2 regions of the Cellulomonas sp. H30R-01 genome follow, and region 1 is predicted to be linked to the other one. Evidence: predicted binding sites of a transcription regulator. Region 1 holds the regulator's gene; the other holds the start of a gene.
What was found. The regulator LexA, encoded in region 1, represses DNA repair genes until DNA is damaged. The targets are predictions, from matches to a motif close to TCGAACANNTGTTCGA.

Region 1 (10,588 bases):
CGTGCACGAGCGCGGGGTCGGCGAGACCCGGTCGTGCGGGACCGGTGCGTGCGCGGCCGCGATGGCGGTCCGGACGTGGGCCGGGGCGGGGGCACCCGACGTGTGGCTCGTCGACGTCCCCGGCGGCACGGTGCGCGTGACCGCGCTGCCGGACGGGCACGTCGAGCTCGCGGGTCCTGCCGTCCTGGTGGCGACCGCGACGGTCGACCTCGCCGCCGTCACGGGGGCCACGGGTCGATGACCGAGGCCGCGCGGACCGCCCACGCCGCGGGGGCCGGGCCGACGGCGGTCGCCGTCCCGGCGGTGCGCGGTCGCCGCCCGGGGCCGGTGCCGGACGTCGCGCTGACCTCCGACGACCTGGGCGCACCCCTCGGTGCGCGCGCGACCGTCGTGCAGTTCTCCAGCACGTTCTGCGTGCCGTGCCGCCGGACCCGCCAGGTCGTGGAGCACGCGCTGCGCACCGAGGACGGCGTCACGCACGTCGACCTCGACGTCGCCGACCACCTGGACCTCGGCGAGCGGCTCGCGATCCTGTCGACGCCCACCGTCCTGGTCCTCGACGCGACCGGACGCGTCCGTCGACGGGCGACCGGCGTGCCGTCGCTCGCGCAGCTGCGCGCCGCCATCGCGGAGGCGTCGGCGGTGGCGTCTCCCGAGGCCGCCCGGTCCTGACGGGCGAGACGTCCAGGGCGCCGAGGCGCCTCGCCGACGCCGGAGCGCGGGCGCCCGCCTCAGGCGTCCCGCACGACGAGGACCCGGAACCCCTTCGCGCTCGCGGACCGCTCGACCACGACGCCACCGCCGAGGGTCGCGGCGAGCCAGCGCTGCAACGAGTCGGCGCCGAGGTTCTTCCCGACGACGAGGTGCGCGTCGCCGCCCGGCGCACGTCGCGGCAGCCAGCGCAGCAGGAGCTCGTGCAGCGCCTCCTTGCCGACGCGGATCGGCGGGTTGGACCGGATCGTCGCGAACCGCACGTCGTCGGGGACCTCGTCGGGCAGGGCCGCGACGACGTTGCCGAGGCCGAGCGCCGCGGCGTTGCGCCGGACCAGGTCGAGCGCGCGCTCGTTCACGTCGACGGCCCACACGCGCGCGTCCGGGGACTCGAGCGCGAGCGCCAGCGCGACGGGCCCCCAGCCGCACCCGAGGTCGAGCAGGTCGCCGGTCGACGGCGGCGGGGGAGCGGTCCGCAGCAGGACCTGCGTGCCGTGGTCGACGTGGTCGGGGGAGAAGACGCCGCCCGCCGTCTGCACCTGCACCGGTCGCCCGGCCAGCTCGACGGTCAGCGTGCGCAGCTCCACCGGGGACGCGGGCTGCGCGGTGAAGTAGTGCTCCTGGCCGCTCACGGGCCGACCCTACCCGCGCACGCTCGGCCCGCAGCGAAATGGATCGCACCCCGGGGGAGCGCGTGCGACCCTGGAAGAGCAGCCGACGAAGCCGACCCGAGAGGCACCGCGTGAACGACCCGCAGCACACCACCCACGAGACCGAGGCCTACGAGCCTCGTAGCGTGCAGGACGTCGCCGACGACGTCGTCGCGCGTGTGCTCGCCCGGGCCGGCACCGCGCTGCAGGACGGCGGCACCGTCCACTCCACCTACGACGGGGACCAGCTCGACCTCGAGGAGCGCACGTCGCTCCGCCGGGTCGCGGGCCTGTCGACCGAGCTCGAGGACGTCACCGAGGTCGAGTACCGGCAGCTCCGTCTGGAGAAGGTCGTGCTCGTCGGCGTGTGGGGCACCGGCACCGCGGAGGACGCCGAGGTCTCGCTGCGCGAGCTCGCGGCGCTCGCCGAGACGGCCGGCTCCGAGGTCCTCGACGGCGTCATCCAGCGCCGCCGCACGCCCGACCCGGGCACGTACCTCGGCTCGGGCAAGGCCGCCGAGCTCGCGCTGCTCGTCGCGTCCGTCGGCGCCGACACGGTCGTGGTCGACGGCGAGCTCGCCCCCTCGCAGCGCCGCGCGCTCGAGGACATCGTGCGGGTCAAGGTCGTCGACCGGACCGCGCTGATCCTCGACATCTTCGCCCAGCACGCCAAGTCGCGGGAGGGCAAGGCGCAGGTCGAGCTCGCGCAGCTCGAGTACCTGCTCCCGCGCCTGCGCGGGTGGGGCGAGTCGATGTCCCGGCAGGCCGGTGGCCAGGTCGGCGGCGCCGGCGCGGGCATGGGCTCGCGCGGTCCCGGTGAGACGAAGATCGAGCTCGACCGGCGCCGGATCCGCAACCGCATGGCCAAGCTGCGCCGCGAGATCGCGGCGATGGAACCCGCACGTCTGACCAAGCGTGCGTCGCGTCGCAAGAACGCGATCCCGTCGGTCGCGATCGCCGGGTACACGAACGCCGGCAAGTCGTCGCTGCTCAACCGGCTGACGAACGCCGGGGTGCTCGTCGAGAACGCGCTGTTCGCCACGCTGGACCCGACGGTCCGCCGCGCCGAGACGACCGACGGGCGCGTCTACACGCTCGCCGACACGGTCGGGTTCGTGCGGGCGCTCCCGCACCAGCTCGTCGAGGCGTTCCGGTCGACGCTCGAGGAGGTCGCCGACGCCGACCTCATCCTGCACGTCGTCGACGCGTCCCACCCCGACCCGGAGGGGCAGATCGCGGCCGTGCGGCACGTGTTCGCCGACATCCCGGGGGCGATGGACGTGCCGGAGATCATCGTGCTCAACAAGGCGGACCGGGCGTCCGACGAGGCGATCACGCGGCTCCGGTCGCGCGAGGTGCACTCGGTCGTCGTGTCCGCCCACACGGGCGAGGGCATCGAGGAGCTGCAGGCGCTCATCGCCGACCAGCTCCCGCGGCCCGGCGTGGCCGTCGACGTCGTCGTCCCGTACGACCGCGGCGACCTGGTCAGCCGGGTGCACGAGCACGGTGACATCGACCACGAGGAGCACACGGCGCAGGGCACCGCGCTGCGTGCGCGGGTCGACCAGCAGCTCGCGGCCGAGCTCACGGCGGCGGCGGTCCGGACCGCCTGACCGACGGCGTGGGTGACCGCGACTACGCTGTCGCGGTGCCCGATGCGGAACCGACGGTCGACGACCTCCTGGACCTCGCCGTCGGCGCCCTCGGCGGCGCCCGCCGCGACGGTCAGCACGCGATGGCGCAGGCCGTCTCGCGGTCGCTCGAGACCGGCGAGCACCTGCTCGTCCAGGCGGGGACGGGCACCGGGAAGTCGCTCGGCTACCTGGTCCCGGCGGTCCGGCACGCGGTCCTCGCGGACGAGCACGTCGTCGTCTCGACCGCGACGCTCGCGCTGCAGCGGCAGGTCGTCACGCGCGACCTGCCGCTCGTCGCGGACGCGCTCGCGCCTCGGCTGCCCCGCCGGCCGCACATCGCGCTCCTCAAGGGCTGGCACAACTACCTGTGCGTGCACAAGGTCGCCGGCGGGTACCCCGACGACGAGCCCGGCACGCTGTTCGACCTCGGGGACCACGCGGGCGCCGCGGACCACCCCGCACCTGCCGGGGCGGGACGTCGCGACGGCAGCGAGTCGCTCGGCGAGCAGATCCTCCGGCTGCGCGAGTGGGCCGAGGAGACCGACACGGGCGACCGGGACGACCTCGTCCCCGGCGTGACCGACCGCGCGTGGCGCCAGGTGTCGGTGACGTCGCTCGAGTGCCTCGGCACCCGCTGCCCGATGATCGAGGAGTGCTTCCCCGAGCGCGCGCGGGCGTCGGCGCGCGAGGCGGACGTGGTCGTGACGAACCACGCGATGCTCGGCATCGCCGCCTCGGGCTCGCCGGGCGTGCTGCCCGAGCACGACGTGCTGATCGTCGACGAGGCGCACGAGCTCACGGACCGCGTCACCGCGCAGGCGACGTCCGACCTGTCGTTCGCGACCGTGGACCACGCCGCGCGCCTCGCGCGGCGGCACGGGGGAGTGCCGACGACGGACCTGGACGCGGCGGCGCAGGCGCTCGCCGCGGTGCTCGTCGAGCTGCCCGAGGGGCGGTTCCCCGACGGGCTGCCCGACGCCGCACGCGACGCCGTCGCCGCGGTCCGGGACGCGTCGCGCACGCTGCTGAGCGCCCTCAAGCCCGACTCCACCGCGGGGCGTCCTGCCGCGCCGGACGGCGGGCTGAAGATGGCCGCGTCCGCGATGCTCGCGCTGTTCGAGGTCGCCGACCGCATGGCCGCCGACCCGGAGGACAACCGCCACACGGTGCTGTGGTGCGCGCGGGGCGAGGACCGGCGCGGTGGCGTCCTCACGCGCCTGCACGCCGCGCCGCTCGCGGTGAACGGGCTCATCCGCACGAACCTGCTGGGCGGGCGGACCGGGGTGCTCACGTCGGCGACGCTCTCGCTCGGCGGCTCGTTCGACCCGGTCGCCCGGTCCGTGGGTCTCGAGGTCCGACCCGACGCCGAACCCGTCGGCCCGTCGCGCCTGCCGGGCACGCAGGACGACGCCGACGCGCTCGACGTCGCGACCGGCACGGACGCGGCCGACGACCCCGGGCCCCTCACCTGGCACGGCCTCGACGTGGGCAGCCCGTTCGACTACGCCCGGCAGGGGATCCTCTACGTCGCACGTCGGCTGCCCCCGCCCGGGCGCGAACCCGCGACGGATGCGCAGCTCGACGAGATCGAGGCGCTCGTCCGCGCCGCCGGGGGACGCACGCTCGGGCTCTTCTCGTCGCGCCGCGCCGCCACGGCGGCCGCGCTCGCGATGCGGGAACGGCTCGACGTGCCGGTGCTGCTGCAGGGCGACGACCAGCTCCCGACGCTCGTCGCGCGGTTCGCCGCCGACGAGCCGACGTGCCTGTTCGGCACGCTGTCGCTGTGGCAGGGCGTCGACGTGCCCGGGCCCGCGTGCCGGCTCGTCCTCATCGACCGCATCCCGTTCCCGCGCCCGGACGACCCGGTGCGCTCGGCCCGGACCGAGGCGGTCGCCGCCGCGGGCGGCAACGGCTTCATGTCCGTGTCCGCGACGCACGCCGCGCTGCTGCTCGCGCAGGGCGCGGGACGCCTGGTCCGCACGACAGAGGACCGCGGTGTCGTGGCCGTCCTGGACCCGCGGCTCGTCACCGCGCGCTACGGCGAGTTCCTCGCCCGGTCGCTGCCGGGCTTCTGGCGGACCACCGAGCGCGACGTCGCCGTGTCCGCCCTGCGCCGCCTCACCGGGGACGACTAGCCTCAGAGCTGCGCCGACGTGCGGCGCCGGTGCTCGTGGCCGGCGCCGACGCGCACCCCGACCGACCCGGACCCGGGCGGTCGCACGACGACGCGGGAGACCCCCATGACCGAGACCCCTGACCTCGACGACGCCGTGACGCCGCACGTCCCGCGCCGCCGGACGTCCAAGCTCGCGATCGTGGGGGCCGGCGCCGTCGGGTCGACGATGGCCTACGCCGCCCTGATGCGCGGTGCCGCCCGCACGGTCGCGCTCTACGACATCAACAAGGCCAAGGTGCAGGCCGAGGCGCTCGACCTGGGGCACGGCATCCAGTTCATGCCGATGGCCCAGGTCGTCGGGTCGGACGACATCGCGGTGTGCGCCGACGCCGACATCGTGATGTTCACCGCGGGTGCGAAGCAGAAGCCCGGCCAGACGCGCCTCGACCTCGCCGAGGCCACGATCTCGCTCGTCCGGAAGGTCCTCCCGGCTGTCGTCGAGGTCGCGCCCGACGCGACGTACGTGATGGTCACCAACCCGGTCGACGTCGTGACGTACGCCGCGCTGCGCATCTCGGGGCTCCCGCCGTCGCGGCTGTTCGGCTCCGGGACGGTCCTCGACTCGTCGCGGCTGCGGTACCTCATCGCGCGCGAGACGGGCGTCGCGGTGCAGAACGTCCACGCGTACGTCGCGGGCGAGCACGGTGACAGCGAGCTGCCGCTCTGGAGCTCCGCGAGCATCGGCGCGGTGCCGCTGCTCGAGTGGAACGGCCTCGGCGGGCGCGGCGGCGCGCTGACCTCCGAGGTGCGCGAGCGGATCGCGCGCGAGGTCGTGGACTCCGCCTACCAGATCATCGAGGGCAAGGGCGCCACCAACTACGCGGTCGCGCTCGCGGGGTCGCGCATCATCGAGGCGGTCCTCAACGACGAGTCCCGCATCCTGCCCGTGTCGTCCCTGCTCGACGACTACTACGGGATCTCCGACGTCTGCCTCTCCGTGCCCGCCGTCGTCGGTGCCAAGGGCGTCGAGGACCGGCTCGCGGTGCCGATGTCGGCGGACGAGCTCGCCGGCCTGCGCCGCTCCGCCGAGGCGGTCAAGGACGTCGCGCGCCAGTTCGGGTTCTGACCCGCGACCACCTCGCGGCCGCCGCTGCGCCCGTCGTGCGACGGCGGCCACGGGGTGGTGGCGCGGGTCGTCGGGCTCAGTGCGACCGGAGGGCGTCGATGAGCTGCGACTTGCGCATGCGCGACCGCCCCTCGATGCCCACGTCCGCCGCCTTCCTGCGCAGGTCGTCGACGGTCCAGTCGCCGTAGTCGCCCGAGCGGCCGCCCTTGCGGCCGACGGCCGACCGTGACGATCCGGCGGCGGCGTTGGCGATGCGCGCCGACTTCGCCTTGCTGTTCCCCTCGTCGCGCAGCCGCTCGTAGAGCTTCGCGTCCTTCACGCTGGGGCCGGGGTCTCGCATCCGTCCGGGCATCGTGGCTCCTCGGTCGGGCTCCGGGGCGTCGTCCTCACCCCGGACCAGGGTCGCGCCCACGTCGCCGAGCTGCACCCGGACGAGGACGAGGCCGGCGTCAGAGGCTGCGCAGGACGGAGACGACCCGGCCGAGGATCGTCGCCTCGTCACCGACGATCGGCGCGTAGGCGGCGTTGTGCGGCATCAGCCACACGTGACCGTCGGCGCGGCGGAGCGTCTTGACCGTCGCCTCGCCGTCGATCATGGCCGCGACGATCTCGCCGTTCTCCGCGACCGGCTGCCGGCGGACGACCACCCAGTCGCCGTCGCAGATGGCGGCGTCGATCATCGAGTCGCCCGCGACCCGGAGCAGGAACAGCTCACCGTCGCCGACGAGCTGACGCGGCAGCGGGAACACGTCCTCGACGACCTGGTCGGCCAGGATCGGGCCGCCCGCGGCGATCCGGCCGACGACCGGGACGTAGGACGGGCTGGGCACCTGCTCGTCGTCCCCGGTGACGGGTGCCGAGAACGGTGTGCGCGAGCCGTCGGGCGCCGTCCAGGTGGACACGCCGCGCGAGTCGTCGGGGTGAACGACCTCGATCGCGCGCGGTCGGTTCGGGTCGCGGCGCAGGTAGCCCTTGCGCTCGAGAGCCGTGAGCTGGTGCTTGACGCTCGACGGGCTCGTGAGGCCGACGGCCTCGCCGATCTCGCGCATGCTGGGCGGGTAGCCGCGCGACTCGACCGACGCCCGGATCGTGTCGAGCACCAGGCGCTGCCGCGCCGTGAGGCCGTCGGACCCGTCCGGCCCGTCGGGGAGCGCGTGGACGGTCGCCACCCGGTCCTGTGTGCCGGTCGTGGTGTCCCCGCTGGTGCTCACTGCAGCCCTCCTGACGTCGTCGGCCGGTCGCCGCCTGCTCGGTGCCGGACCGGGCGCACCGCTGCTGACCTGCGTCCGGGCCGGGCGGACCCGGGCGGTGTCAGTGGTCGGTGGTGCGCTTGTCCTGCGCGGCCAGCCTAGGCAGTGCGAGCAGCCAGATCAAACATCTGTTCGATCTCGTCTGGACGCGTGTCGGAGCCGGGTGGTAGACATCGTACAGACGTTCGACGAACAGACGTTCGAACATGACGGAGCGGAGAGTCGACATGAGCGCTGCGGTGCTGTCGCCGGCGGGGCCGGGAGCGGTGCGTCCGAACCTGCGGGTCGTCCGGTTGTCGGCGCCCCCCGCGTCGCGGTCCGTCGGACCGGCGGGCCGGACGTCGGTCGAGCCTCGTGCGGGGGGCGGCGGTGCCGCCGCCCCCACCGCCGCAGAGCAGGCGCCGCTGCGGTTGACGGCCCGCGGCCGTCTGGTAGTCGTCGTGCTCGGCCTGCTGCTCGCGATCGGTGTCTCGACGATCGCCGCGCGGGCGTCCGCGGACGGTCCTGTCAGCTCCGCGGTCGAGGTCACGCGTCACGTCGTCCTCGACGGGGAGACGATGTGGGGTCTCGCTCAGCAGGTCGCGGCACCGGGCGAGGACGTGCGCGACGTCGTGCTCGAGCTCGTGCGTCTCAACGACCTCCCGAACGCCGGTCTGATGGCGGGCCAGGAGATCCTCCTGCCTCGCTCCTGAGCCGCGGCGGTGCCCCTGCGGGGAAGGCGGGGGCGCCGCCGGGAGGAGCGTTGACGAGGGGGCTGTCCCTCAGTAGGTTAGGCTTACCTCATCGAACGGGCTGGGGGGCTCGTCGAGGGGTGGCCGAGGTGATGCCCGCATCGCCACGCGCCGCAGCACCGCGCCGGACCGAGGCGAGTCGGTCCGTGATCTGGGACGGCAGCGTCTCCGGGGAGGCGGCCGCGTCGAGCGGCCGCCTCCTTGCGCGCCAGCGCCTGACTCCGCGACCTCGCCCGCGACACCGGAGCGGTCGTTCGAGTGGTCAGGTCGGCGCGCCTTGCGACGCCGTGGGACGGTGTCCTAGCGTCGCCGGGACGAGGACGAGCGGGGGGCAGGGGCCTCGCTGTCCGTGACAGCGAGGAGACATCGCGGTGCACTGCCCGTTCTGCCGACACCCGGACTCCCGTGTCGTCGACTCCCGCACGTCGGACGACGGCTCGTCCATCCGCCGCCGCCGTCAGTGCCCGCAGTGCAACCGGCGGTTCACGACCGTCGAGACCGCGAGCCTCTCGGTCGTGAAGCGCTCCGGCGTCACCGAGCCGTTCAGCCGCGAGAAGATCGCCAACGGCGTCCGCAAGGCGTGCCAGGGGCGTCCCGTGAGCGAGGACGACCTCGCGCTGCTGGCGCAGCGCGTCGAGGAGACGCTGCGCGCGTCGGGTTCGGCCGAGATCGACGCGTACGAGATCGGCCTGGCGATCCTCGGGCCGCTGCGCGAGCTCGACGAGGTCGCGTACCTCAGGTTCGCGAGCGTCTACCAGGCGTTCGACTCGCTCGAGGACTTCGAGGCGGCGATCACCGTCCTCCGCGCGGACCGCGAAGGTCGCATCGAGGCGGCGGGCTCCGACTCCGTGGACGAGGTCGGTTCGGTCGCCGGCTCGACGAGCCCCGGCCCGACCGCCTGAGTCGGGGCGCGCCCTGCGTATCGGCGCGGCGGGCACGGCCGGAGCACGGCGCGACGTCACGTAGGTTCGTCCGGTGACACCTGACGACCTGCCGCTCCTGTCCGTCCCGTCCGCCCCCGCCGTGCTGCCCGACGGTTCCGCGGCCGTCGTGGCCGTCACGCACCCCGACCTCGAGACCGACGAGTACACCGGGCAGCTGTGGCTGGTCCCGCTCGTCGGCGACGCCGCGCCGCACCGGATCACCCGCGGGCACCGCGACACCGCCCCGGACGTGTCGCCCGACGGCCGCTGGGTCGCGTTCTGCCGTGCGGAGCCCCGGGGCAAGCCGCAGCTCTACGTGGTCGAGGCGACCGGCGGGGAGCCGGTGCGGCTCACGGACGCGCCGCTCGGGGTGTCGGCACCCCGGTTCTCGCCCGACGGGCGGCGGATCGCGTACCTCGCCCGCGTGCCGGAGGAGGGGCGCTACGTGGCCGGCGGCGACCCGGCCGGTGAGCCCGCGCGGCACATCACGTCGTTCCGGTACCGCGGCGACGGCGTCGGGTTCGAGCGGGACAAGCGCCAGCACGTCTTCGTCGTCCAGGTACCGACGGCGGACGGAGCGCCCGCGCAGCTGGCCCGGGTGACCGAGGTCCCGGAGTCGACGGCGCTGACCCGCGGTGACGCGGAGGTGCGCGGCGCGCGCTGGCTTCCGTCGGGCGACGCGCTGGTCGCGGTCGTCCCGCGGCACGCCGACCGGGAGGAGGACCTGCGTCGGGACGCGGTTCTCGTGCCCGCGGGGTCGTCGGCGGTCGACGTGCTCGACCTGGTGCCGGTGACCGACGCGGACCGGGGGAGCACCCTGGGTGTCGAGGCGGTGCTGCCGTCGGCCGACGGCACGTCGGTGTGGCTGCTCGCGACCGACCTCGGCGCGTCGGGCCACGACTTCGTGGCCGCGCAGGTCGGCCTGTTCCGCGCGGCGCTGCCGGTCGCGGGTCAGGAGCCCGCTGTGCCGGTGCGGCTGACGGACGCCGATGCGGTCGACCTCGACGCGGGCGTGCTCGCCGAGTCGCCCGACGGGCCGCTCGTGGCCGTCCAGCACCGGGGTGCGGTGCACCTGGCGCGGGTGACCGACGACGGTGCGCTGGTCACGCTGCTCGGGGACCGGCACGTCGTGTCGGGCGCGGCGGTCGCGTCGGGTGCGGTGCCGTTCGCCGTGGTCACCGCGGCGCACCCGACGTCGGCGGGCGACGTCCTCACGGTGCCGCTCGACGGGTCGGGTGCCGCCGCACCGCGCACCGACCTCTCGGCGCCGCTGCGGGGGGCGGGCGTTCGTGAGCCCCGGGAGGTGGAGGCGACCGCACCGGACGGCTACCCGGTCCACGGCTGGGTCGTGACGCCCGACCCGGAGCGGCACGGGCCGGGCCCGTACCCGACGATCCTCATGATCCACGGCGGACCGCACGCGCAGTACACCCACGCGGTCTTCGAC
Region 2 (10,588 bases), 530 kb from region 1:
GGCGTGCGCGGCCTCCGCGCTGTCGTCGGGGGCGGCCACCGGGACCGGTGCGGGCGTGGCAGGAGCAGCTGCGGGGTGCGCCGGCGGGTGAGGCACCGGACGCGGCCGCGGGCCGGGGCGCGCCGACGCGGGCGTCGGACGCGGTGTCGGCGCGGCAGCCGAGGGCGACGGCGCAGCCGCGGCCGCGTCGCCCGTGCCGGCGGCCTCGTCGGCGTCCTCCGTCGTGCGTGCCTCGTCGGTGCTGTCCGTCGTGCGCGCCTCGTCGGTGGTGTCCGTGGTGCTCGCCTCGTCGGCGTCATCCGTCGCGCTCGCCTCGGAGGTGACGCCCTCGTCGCCGGCCTCGGCGGTGGCCACCTCGTCGGCGGTCGCGGCCGACGTCGTCTCCGCGGCGGTCACCTCGGCGGCGGCGTCGGCCGTGCCGGGCTCGTCGGTCGCCTGCGTCGCGTCGGCGGTGGTGAGCTCGTCGGCCGGCTCGGTCACGTCGACGGGGGCGGGCTCGTCGGTCGTCGCGGTGAGGTCGGCGGTGGCGGGCGAGTCGGCCGCCGCGGTCTCCTCGACGACGGTGGCGGGCTCGTCGGCACCGCCCGCCGCCGCCTCGTCGGTGGCGTCGGTCGTGGCCGCCGCGTCGACGGTGTCGGTGCTCGGCGCGTCGTCGGCGGACGGGTCGCGGGTCTCCGTGGCGCCGTCGGCCGCGGGCTCGGCAGTCGTCGAGCCGTCGGTCGCGGTCTCGTCGGCGGTCGCCTCGTCGGCGGTGGCCTCGTCGGCAGTGGCGGCGTCCGCGGGTGCGGCGTCCGTCGTCGGCGCGTCGTCCTGGGGGACGATGGGAGCGGATGTCGGGGGAGTGGGCGTCGGGTCCTCCGGCGAGGAGGTCGATGCGGGGGTCTCGGTCACTGGGTCTCCACTCCCTCGATGGTGACGGCGTCCACCGGGGTCTCCGACCCCTCCACGGTGCCCGCGTCAGCGATGGCCTTCAGCACGTCCATGCCGGACGTGATGTGGCCGAACACGGTGTATCCACCCGCCGAGTCCGACGGGATCTGCGAATCCTCGTACACGAGGAAGAACTGGCTGCCCATGGACTCGCCGTTGCCGCCCTGGCGGGCCATGGCGATCGTGCCCGCCGGGTAGAGGTCGTCGTCGGGCGCGTTCTCGACGGGACCCCAGGAGTATCCCGGGCCGCCGGTCCCGGTGGCCGTGGGGTCGCCGCACTGCAGCACGTAGATGCCCTGCGTGGTGAGGCGGTGGCACGTCGTGCCGTCGAAGTAGCCCTCGCCGGCGAGCGTCACGAAGTTCGCGACGGCCTGCGGCGCGGCGGCGCCGTCGAGCTCGAAGCCGACGGTGCCCTGCGACAGCGCGAGCTCGCCCGTCCACGTGCGGCCCTCGGCCGCGGCAGGGTCGGGGACCACGCCGCCGTTGCCCGTGCGTGACGTCGCGCCCGGGTCCGGGGTCGCGGCCGGGGGTGTCGTGGCGTCGGCGGTGGGCGGGGCGTCGTCGCGTGTCAGGGCCACCGCGGCACCGATGCCGAGGCCGAGGACCAGCACCCCGACCACGGATCCCGCGATGACGCGCTGACGACGATGGCGCGCCCGCGCCTGCGTCTGACGCTCCTGCCACTTCTCGTACCGGCGGCGCTCGTACTCGCGCTCGCGCTTGCTGGACACGCACACTCCTCGCGTCGACGGTGCGGCACGACAGGCGTCGACCTGCCGCACCGCACGAAGGAACCCCGGACAGTCTAGGCAGCCCGGGCCCTGGTCGAGGCAACGACCGACGCGCGGACGCGCCACGGGCGTCGCGGGCTACCGTGCGGGCCATGCATCTCCTCTCGTTCGTGGCGCCCGTGTTCGCGGCCCGGTGCACCGTCGTCGTCGCCGAGGACGGCGCGTGCGTCGTGGTCGACCCGGGGGCGGGCGTCGCCGCGGCGGTCGCCGCGGAGATCGCGGCGCGCGGCCTGCGGCCGGCTGCGGTGCTCGTCACGCACGGGCACGCCGACCACACGTGGGACGCGGGCGCGCTCGCGGAGACGCTGGACGTCCCGGTCCGCGTGCACGCCGCCGACGCGTACCGCCTCGCGGACCCGTTCGGCACGCTCGGCGCGCTCGGCGGCGCCGCGCACGACCCGTCGGGTCCGCTCGGCCAGGCGCTGACCGCGGCCGGGGTGGACGTGCACGCGTACCACCGGCCGGCGCGGCTCGAGCCGTTCGGCGCAGACGCGACCGACCCGCGCAGCGCCGACGTCACGTGGCAGGTCGGCGAGGTGACGGTGGTCGCACGCCACGCGCCGGGGCACACGGAGGGCTCGATGCTGTACCTGCTCGACGCGGGCGACGAGCAGCCGGTCGTGCTCACCGGGGACGTGCTGTTCGCCGGGACGATCGGCCGCACCGACCTGCCGGGCGGCGACGGGCCGACGATGGCGCGCACGCTGCGCGAGGTCGTCGCACGTCTCGACCCGCGCGCCGTCGTCGTCCCGGGGCACGGCCCGACGAGCGACATGGCGACCGAGCTCGCGACCAACCCGTTCCTCGCGCGCGGCTGACGGCAGCGAGCCCCCGACCCCGCGGGGAGCCGGCCGTGGGACGGCGCACCGGTCGCGGGATGCGGGCGCAACCCCCGCGACGCGTCTGGAAGACTTCCACCCCATGGCGCGACCCACACCTCTGTCCGGATTCCCCGAGTGGCTGCCCGACGGGCGCATCGTCGAGCAGCACGTGCTCGACGTCCTGCGACGGACGTTCGAGCTCCACGGGTTCGCGGGCATCGAGACGCGTGCGGTCGAGCCGCTCGACCAGCTGCTGCGCAAGGGCGAGACGTCGAAGGAGGTCTACGTCCTGTCGCGCCTGCAGGAGGACCCGGAGAACCCGGACCGCGGCGGCCGGCTGGGCCTCCACTTCGACCTGACCGTGCCGTTCGCGCGGTACGTGCTCGAGAACGCCGGGCACCTCGCGTTCCCGTTCCGGCGCTACCAGATCCAGAAGGTGTGGCGCGGCGAGCGCCCCCAGGACGGCCGGTTCCGCGAGTTCGTCCAGGCGGACATCGACGTGGTCGCCGCGGGTGACCTGCCGTACCACTACGAGGTCGAGCTGCCGCTCGTCATGGCCGACGCGCTCGGCGCGCTGCGGGAGATCGGCCTGCCGCCCGTGCGGATCCTCGTGAACAACCGCAAGGTTGCCGAGGGCTTCTACCGGGGCCTCGGCCTGACGGACGTCGACGCGGTGCTGCGCGGCATCGACAAGCTCGACAAGATCGGCGGCCCGGCCGTCGCCGAGCTGCTCGTCGCGGAGGCGGGCGCGACCGCCGACCAGGCGCAGGCGTGCCTCGAGCTCGCGTCCGTGCAGGGCGACGACGAGTCCGTGGTCGACGCGGTCCGTGCGGTCGCCGCGCGGCACGGTGCCGAGCACACGCTGCTCGACGAGGGCCTCGCCGAGCTCGGCGCCCTCGTGCGCGCGGCGGCGCAGCGTGCGCCGGGCGTCGTCGTCGCGGACCTCAAGATCGCGCGCGGGCTCGACTACTACACCGGCTCCGTGTACGAGACGGTGCTCGTCGGGCACGAGCAGCTCGGGTCGATCTGCTCGGGCGGGCGCTACGACACGCTCGCGTCCGACGGTGCGACGACCTACCCCGGCGTCGGCCTCTCGATCGGTGTCTCGCGTCTGGTGTCGCGCCTGCTCGGCGCGGGCCTGGTCCGCGCGACACGCTCCGTGCCGTCGGCCGTGCTGGTGGCCGTGACCGACGAGGCGGACCGGTCGCGCTCGGACGCGGTCGCCACCGCGCTGCGGTCGCGCGGGATCCCCGTCGAGGTCGCGCCGTCGGCGGCGAAGTTCGGCAAGCAGATCCGGCACGCCGACCGTCGTGGCATCCCCTTCGTGTGGTTCCTCGGGCAGCCGGGAGGCGACGAGGGCGACCAGGTCAAGGACATCCGCTCGGGCGAGCAGGTGCCCGCCGACGCCGCGTCGTGGGCGCCGCCGGCGGACGACCTGTGGCCCCGCGTGGTGCCCGCCGAGGCCTGACGCGCGCGGCGACGTGCGGGCGTCGCCCTGGGGCACCGGTCAGGGGAGATGAGGCCGGGCGTGGCCGCGTGGTGCGCCGCCGCGCCCCGGCCCGCCTCACCAGACGCGGACGACCGCGTACGCGAGCGTGTCGTCGCGGAACGTCACCTCGTAGACCGCCGGCCCCTGTGTCATCGGGGTGCGCGGACCACCGGGCTCGGCCGTGCCGTCGCCGTCCGCGTCGCCGAACGTGACCGCGCCCGTGCCGTCGGTGTCGAACAGCAGCGCCTCGTCGGGGTGCGCGCCGAAGGGCATCGTGATCCGCCACGTGTGGTCGGCGACGAGCACCATCGGCACGGCCGCCCACCCGGTGCTCGTGCCGCGCAGCGTCATCGTCGGGGAGGTGCTCGCGTACCCGCCGCCCACGACCGGGCCGAGCTCGACGTGCACGACGGCGCCCGCGGGCCCCACCGACTCCGTCCGGACGGACACGCCCGCGGCCGCGTCCGTGAACGTCCTCCCGACCTGCAGCGCGGCGTCGTCGTACCCGTCGCCGGGCGTCGTGTCGACGAGCGCGGTGCCGCCGTCGGTCGCGCGGCGGATCTCGACGCCGTTCATGAGGGCCGGGTAGCGGCTGACCTTCGCGTCCCAGGCCTGGCCGTACGGCTGCCGCAGGTCGACGTCGTAGTACCCGCCGGACGGCAGCGGGATGCGCAGGTCCTGCGGCAGGTCGGTCGGCGCCTCGGACGGCGCGAGCGTGTACGTCCCGGACCCGGTCACCGTCGTCACGCGCGACGGGGTGATCCAGCCGAGGCGCGCCTTGTAGTTCGCGGAGAACTGCATCTGGTTCCAGGTGTCGCCCATCGCGTCGAACGGGTCGCCGTACTCCCGCACGACGCACCCGCCGCCGGGCTCCTCGACGGACGTGGGACGTCCGTCGGCCGCGGTGCAGACGAGCGCGTTCGCGTGGTTCAGCCCGAGGTTGTGGCCGAGCTCGTGCTGCGCGACGGCGCGCGTGCCGCTGTCGCCCGCCCAGAGGTTCACGGACTCCTGCCCGCCGACGGACGCCCACCCGCCGTACCAGCAGCCGCGGTCGGGGGAGTCGAGGACGAACGCGACGTGGTCGTAGCCGGCCAGGTCGAGGCCGGCCGCCTGCGCCGCGTCCGTCCCGGCGGACGCCTCGCCCCAGCAGCCGGTGCCGGCCGGGATCTCGAGGTAGCCGTAGACGTCGCCGTCCGGCCGGTCGCGGCCCCGGAGCTCGAGCTGCGACCACGAGCTCTCGCGGAAGTAGGCCGCGACCGAGTCCGGCGCGGTGAAGAAGGCGCGGCGTGCGTCGTCGACGGACACGGGCTCGGTGCCCGCGGGTCCGAGGCGGAGCAGGACCACGGCGACCGTGCGCCCGCCGACGGCGGTGCTGCCCGGCGCGGCGGAGAGCGTCCGCACGGCCGCGCCCTCGAACGTCGTGGCTGCCTCGTCGACGTCGGGCGCGTCCGCCGACGACGAGCCGGTGACGCGCACGCGCTGGCCGGGCGCGACGCCGTCGAAGAGGCCGGCGTCGCCGTCGACCTGGACCCGGGTGCCGTCGGTGAGCCGGACGACGTCGTGGGTCCTGTCAGGCTCGCCCGCGCCCGACGCGACGCCTGATGCAGCGAGCTCGCCGGGTCGCGCGCCGGCGTGCGCGGGTGCGGGGTGGGCCGGCCCGGTGCGCGCGGTGAGCGGCGGGTCGGCGTGCAGGCGCTCGTACGTGCCCGTGAGGCGTTCGTCGTCCGTCGAGGCTGCCGCGGCGGGTGACCCGGCGGCGGCGGCGAGGAGCGCGACGATCGCGGCCGACGCGAGCGCGGCACGGAGACGTGCCGCGCCGCGGCGGCTGCCGGGCGGTCGCCCGGTGCGGATGGCGGCCCAGGAGCGGTGCTGTCGCATGGGAGTGCTTCCGATTCTCGAGGCGCGGCGGTCGGGGAGCGGCGCCGCGACGGCGGCGCGACGGGGCGCACCGGGAGCCGGCCGCGTCGACGGGTGAGTCGCGCGGCCGGATCCGGTGCCGGGCGTCGGGGGAGTGGAGCCGGATGGATGGATTGACTCGTGTCACCGCCCATGCCTGCGAGGGTGCAGACGCACGGTCGGGAGACGGTGCTCCGGGGCGGCCAGGGGTCTGAGAGCGCTTCCACAGCGTCTCGTAGGAAGTGTCCCGACGGGCCGGGGACCGGGTCAAGGTGCGGCATCGTCTTTTCCGCTACAGACATGACGGCGCGTGCGACGTCGCCGGCGAGGTGCGCGCGCAGACGGCGCGCGACGTGCCGGTGCTCGCCTCCGAGCCGTCGCGTCGCGCCGTGCGAGGGCGCGGGCTCGACGGCACGCCGGTTGACGTCACGTCGAACACGTGTTCGACTGGCGTCGTGCGATGGGACGGGCAGCGGCTGGCACCGACGGAGGACGCTCCCGCCCTGCCCGGGCTCGCGCTGGCCAACCTCGTCCGCACCGTCCGGACCCCGGAGTTCGCGGGCGTGACGTTCCACGAGGTCCTGTGCCGCAGCGCGCTCAACAAGGTGCCCGCGGTGTCGCAGATGCCGTTCCGGTGGACCGTCAACCCGGTCCGCGGGTGCCTCCACGCGTGCACGTACTGCTTCGCGCGCCCGACCCACGAGTACCTCGACCTCGGCGCGGGCCGCGACTTCGAGACGCAGATCGTCGTCAAGACGAACGTCGTCGACGTGCTGCGCGCCGAGCTCGCGCGGCCGTCCTGGCGGCGCGAGCACGTCGCGATGGGGACCAACACGGACCCGTACCAGCGGGTCGAGGGCCGCTACCGGTTCATGCCCGGCATCGTGGACGCGCTCGTCCACCACGGGACGCCGCTCTCGGTGCTCACCAAGGGCACGCTGCTGCGGCGCGACCTGCCGCTGCTCGCCGACGCCGCGCGCCACGTGCAGGTGGGGATCGGCGTCTCGCTCGCGGTCCTCGACGAGGAGCTCCAGGCGGAGCTCGAACCCGGGACCCCGACCCCGCGCGCCCGCCTCGAGCTGATCCGCGCGGTCCGCGAGGCGGGCCTGCCCTGCGGCGTCATGGTCGCACCGGTCCTGCCCTGGCTCACCGACTCGACCGAGCACCTCGACGCGCTGCTGGCCGCGCTCGCGGACGCCGGTGCGTCCGGTGTCACGATCCTGCCGCTGCACCTGCGCGGCTCGGTCAAACCGCTCTTCATGGCCTGGCTGTCCCGGTACCGCCCCGACCTCGTCCGGCGGTACGACGAGCTGTACGGCGCGGGCGCGTACACGCCCGACGGGTACGGCCGGTGGCTGCGCGACCGTGCGGCGCCGCTGCTCGTGCGGCACGGCTTCGGCGACCCGTCGGGCCACCGTGCGGGCCGCGCCGCGATGCGCGACGGCGCGTACCCCGTGGGCTCCCTGCCCCGCGTCGCGCCCGAGGTCGCCGTCCCCGGGGTCGCCCAGCCGACGCTCTTCTGACCGCGACGGGGCGCCCGTCCTCGCGCGCGGCCGTCCCTCCCGTCGGCGCCCGGCCGGTCCGGCGGTCCCGAGCGCCGGGAATGCCGGGGCCGCGGCACGGGCGGCGCCCACTAGGATCGAGCGGGCGCCCGTCCGGCGCTCCCACCCGTCGTCGAGCGAAGGAACACCCGTGCTCCGCACCCACCACGCCGGCTCGCTGCGAGCCGAGCACGTCGGCACCACCGTCACCCTCACGGGCTGGGTGGACCGGCGTCGCGATCACGGCGGCGTGGCGTTCGTCGACCTGCGGGACGCGTCCGGCATCGCCCAGGTCGTCATCCGCGACGAGGCGGTCGCGCACGGTCTGCGCGCGGAGTACGTCCTGCAGGTGACCGGCGAGGTCGGCCGTCGCCCCGAGGGCAACGAGAACCCGCAGCTCGCGACCGGGGAGATCGAGCTCGTCGCGCACGACGTGGTCGTCCTCAACGAGGCCGCGCCGCTGCCGTTCCAGGTGTCGTCGTCCCTCGACGAGCAGGTGGGCGAGGAGGCGCGTCTCAAGCACCGCTACCTCGACCTGCGCCGCCCCGCGCCGTCGCGCGCGATCCGCCTGCGCGCGAAGGTCAACCAGGCCGCCCGTGCGGTCCTGGACGAGCAGGGCTTCGTCGAGGTCGAGACGCCGACCCTCACGCGCTCGACGCCCGAGGGCGCCCGTGACTTCCTCGTGCCCGCACGTCTCGCCCCCGGCTCCTGGTACGCGCTGCCGCAGTCGCCGCAGCTCTTCAAGCAGCTGCTCATGGTCGCCGGCCTCGAGCGGTACTACCAGATCGCGCGCTGCTACCGCGACGAGGACTTCCGCGCCGACCGGCAGCCGGAGTTCACGCAGCTCGACGTCGAGATGAGCTTCGTGGAGCAGGACGACGTCATCGCGCTCGCGGAGCAGATCCTCGTCTCCCTGTGGCGCCTGATCGACGTCGAGCTGCCCACGCCGATCCGCCGCATGACGTTCGCCGACGCGATGGCGCGCTACGGCTCCGACAAGCCGGACCTGCGCTTCGGGCTCGAGCTCGTCGAGCTCACGGAGTACTTCACGAACACCCCGTTCCGCGTGTTCCAGGCGCCGTACGTCGGCGCCGTCGTGCAGCCGGGCGGTGCCAGCACGCCCCGTCGCGGCTTCGACGCGTGGCAGGAGTGGGCCAAGCAGCGCGGCGCCAAGGGCCTCGCGTACGTCACGGTCGGCGAGGACGGGGAGCTCGGCGGCCCGGTCGCGAAGAACATCACCGACGACGAGCGTGCCGGCCTGGTGGCCGCGACCGGTGCGTCACCCGGCGACGCGATCTTCTTCGCCGCGGGCAAGCCGTCCGAGGCCCGCGCGCTGCTCGGTGCCGCCCGCCTCGAGATCGGCCGCCGCGGCGGGCTGATCGACGAGAAGGCGTGGGAGTTCGTCTGGGTGGTCGACGCCCCCCTGTTCAAGCCGACGGGCGAGGACGACGACGTGGCCGTGGGCGGGGGCGCCTGGACGGCCGTGCACCACGCGTTCACGTCGCCCACGCCCGAGTGGCTCGACCGGTTCGAGCAGGACCCGGGCAACGCGCTCGCGTACGCGTACGACATCGTCTGCAACGGCAACGAGATCGGCGGCGGCTCGATCCGTATCCACCGCCGCGACGTGCAGGAGCGCGTGTTCGAGGTCATGGGTATCGGGCAGGAGGAGGCGCAGGAGAAGTTCGGCTTCCTGCTCGACGCTTTCCAGTTCGGTGCGCCGCCGCACGGCGGGATCGCGTTCGGCTGGGACCGGATCGTCGCGCTGCTCACGGGCAGCGAGTCGATCCGCGAGGTCATCGCGTTCCCGAAGTCAGGTGGCGGGTACGACCCGCTGACGGCCGCGCCCGCGCCGATCACGCCCGAGCAGCGGCGTGAGGCCGGCGTCGACGCGAAGCCGAAGCCGAAGACGGCCCCGACGGAGGCGTGAGCGCCCTCCTCACGCGGCTGCCCGCCCGGTGGCGCGCGCACCGCGCGCTGCTGGGCGGCGACGGCCGCTGGGACGACGCGCACGTCGTCGGCGACGACGACGGCGTGCTGCTCGCGGCGTCCTCGGACGCGGGCCCGAGCCTCTTCGGGCTCGGCGACGTCCGGCGGGTCGGCGCGCTGCTCGACGCCGAGGTCGCCCACCCGGAGGCCGGGTCGCTCCTCGACCGCACCGGGTTCGTCGACCGGGCGCGCTGGCTGACCGTCCCGCGCGGGACGACCCCGTCGGCGCGCGTGCTCGCCGCGCTGCGGCTCGCGCCGTTCTCGACGTGGGACTGGCTCGCCGCCGACGCCGTCCCGGCCGCCTGGGCGGCCGATCCGCGCGTCGTGCGGCTCGACCCGCTCGTCGACGCGGCCGCGATCCGCGCCTGCCTCGCCGTCGCCAACCCGGGGACGTCCGCCGACCCGACCCACCCGGGCGAGGCCGGCTGGTGGGGCGTGCGCGGTGGCGACGGGCTGGTCGGTGTCGTCGGCGCGTCGCTGCGCGGCGGCGGACCCGGCCGGGCCCCGTCGTGGCACCTGCACGGTCTGGGTGTGCGGCCCGAGGCCCGCGGTCGCGGGGTCGGCACGGCGCTCACGGCGACGGTCCTCGCGGACGGGCTGGCAGCCGGGTGCGCGTTCGTGTCGCTCGGCATGTACGCCGACAACGAGCGGGCGCGCGGTGTCTACGAGCGCCTGGGCTTCCGGACGGGGCTCGAGTGCGCGTCGTTCGGCCCCCGGGGCGCGGACCGACCGGCGCCCTGACCCGCTGGGGCGGCCCGACGACGCGGACCGCTCGCTCGGAACGGACCGAGCGGACCGTGCTGACCGTGCTGACCGTGCTGACCGCTCACACCGCCTGATCTCCGGTCCGGACCGCTCCGACCGATCTGACCGCGCACCCCCGGTCCGGACCGCCGGCGCGGTCGCGGCTCAGTGATGGAGCGGCAGCCGCTCGTGCACGCGACGCAGGAAGCGCGGCGACCACCAGTTCGCGCGACCGAGGACCGTCATGGTCGCCGGGACCAGGAACAGCCGGACGAGGGTCGCGTCGACGAGCACGGCGATCGCGAGCGCGAAGCCGACCTCCTTGATGACGAGCAGCTTGCCCGCGACGAACCCCGCGAACACGACGATGACGATCGCCGCGGCGGA

Region 2: a site for LexA is predicted at 6,359-6,374, ahead of GXP71_RS07025 (Rv2578c family radical SAM protein). Genes of this name have one in related genera too.

Annotation. Positions count from the first base shown of each region.
Region 1 is NZ_CP048210.1:1,067,643-1,078,230, forward strand. It holds gene dapF (diaminopimelate epimerase) at 1-241, shown strand, start outside; gene GXP71_RS04700 (thioredoxin family protein) at 238-672, shown strand; gene GXP71_RS04705 (class I SAM-dependent methyltransferase) at 732-1,343, opposite strand; gene hflX (GTPase HflX) at 1,454-2,974, shown strand; gene GXP71_RS04715 (ATP-dependent DNA helicase) at 3,010-5,130, shown strand; gene GXP71_RS04720 (L-lactate dehydrogenase) at 5,236-6,237, shown strand; gene GXP71_RS04725 (Rho termination factor N-terminal domain-containing protein) at 6,314-6,589, opposite strand; gene lexA (transcriptional repressor LexA) at 6,687-7,448, opposite strand; gene GXP71_RS04735 (LysM peptidoglycan-binding domain-containing protein) at 7,715-8,179, shown strand; gene nrdR (transcriptional regulator NrdR) at 8,590-9,120, shown strand; gene GXP71_RS04745 (S9 family peptidase) at 9,194-10,588, shown strand, end outside.
Region 2 is NZ_CP048210.1:1,599,013-1,609,600, reverse strand. It holds gene GXP71_RS07050 (DUF349 domain-containing protein) at 1-891, opposite strand, end outside; gene GXP71_RS07045 (peptidylprolyl isomerase) at 888-1,661, opposite strand; gene GXP71_RS07040 (MBL fold metallo-hydrolase) at 1,814-2,539, shown strand; gene hisS (histidine--tRNA ligase) at 2,643-4,010, shown strand; gene GXP71_RS07030 (zinc-dependent metalloprotease family protein) at 4,107-5,909, opposite strand; gene GXP71_RS07025 (Rv2578c family radical SAM protein) at 6,383-7,450, shown strand; gene aspS (aspartate--tRNA ligase) at 7,620-9,398, shown strand; gene GXP71_RS07015 (N-acetyltransferase) at 9,395-10,198, shown strand; gene GXP71_RS07010 (MMPL family transporter) at 10,367-10,588, opposite strand, start outside.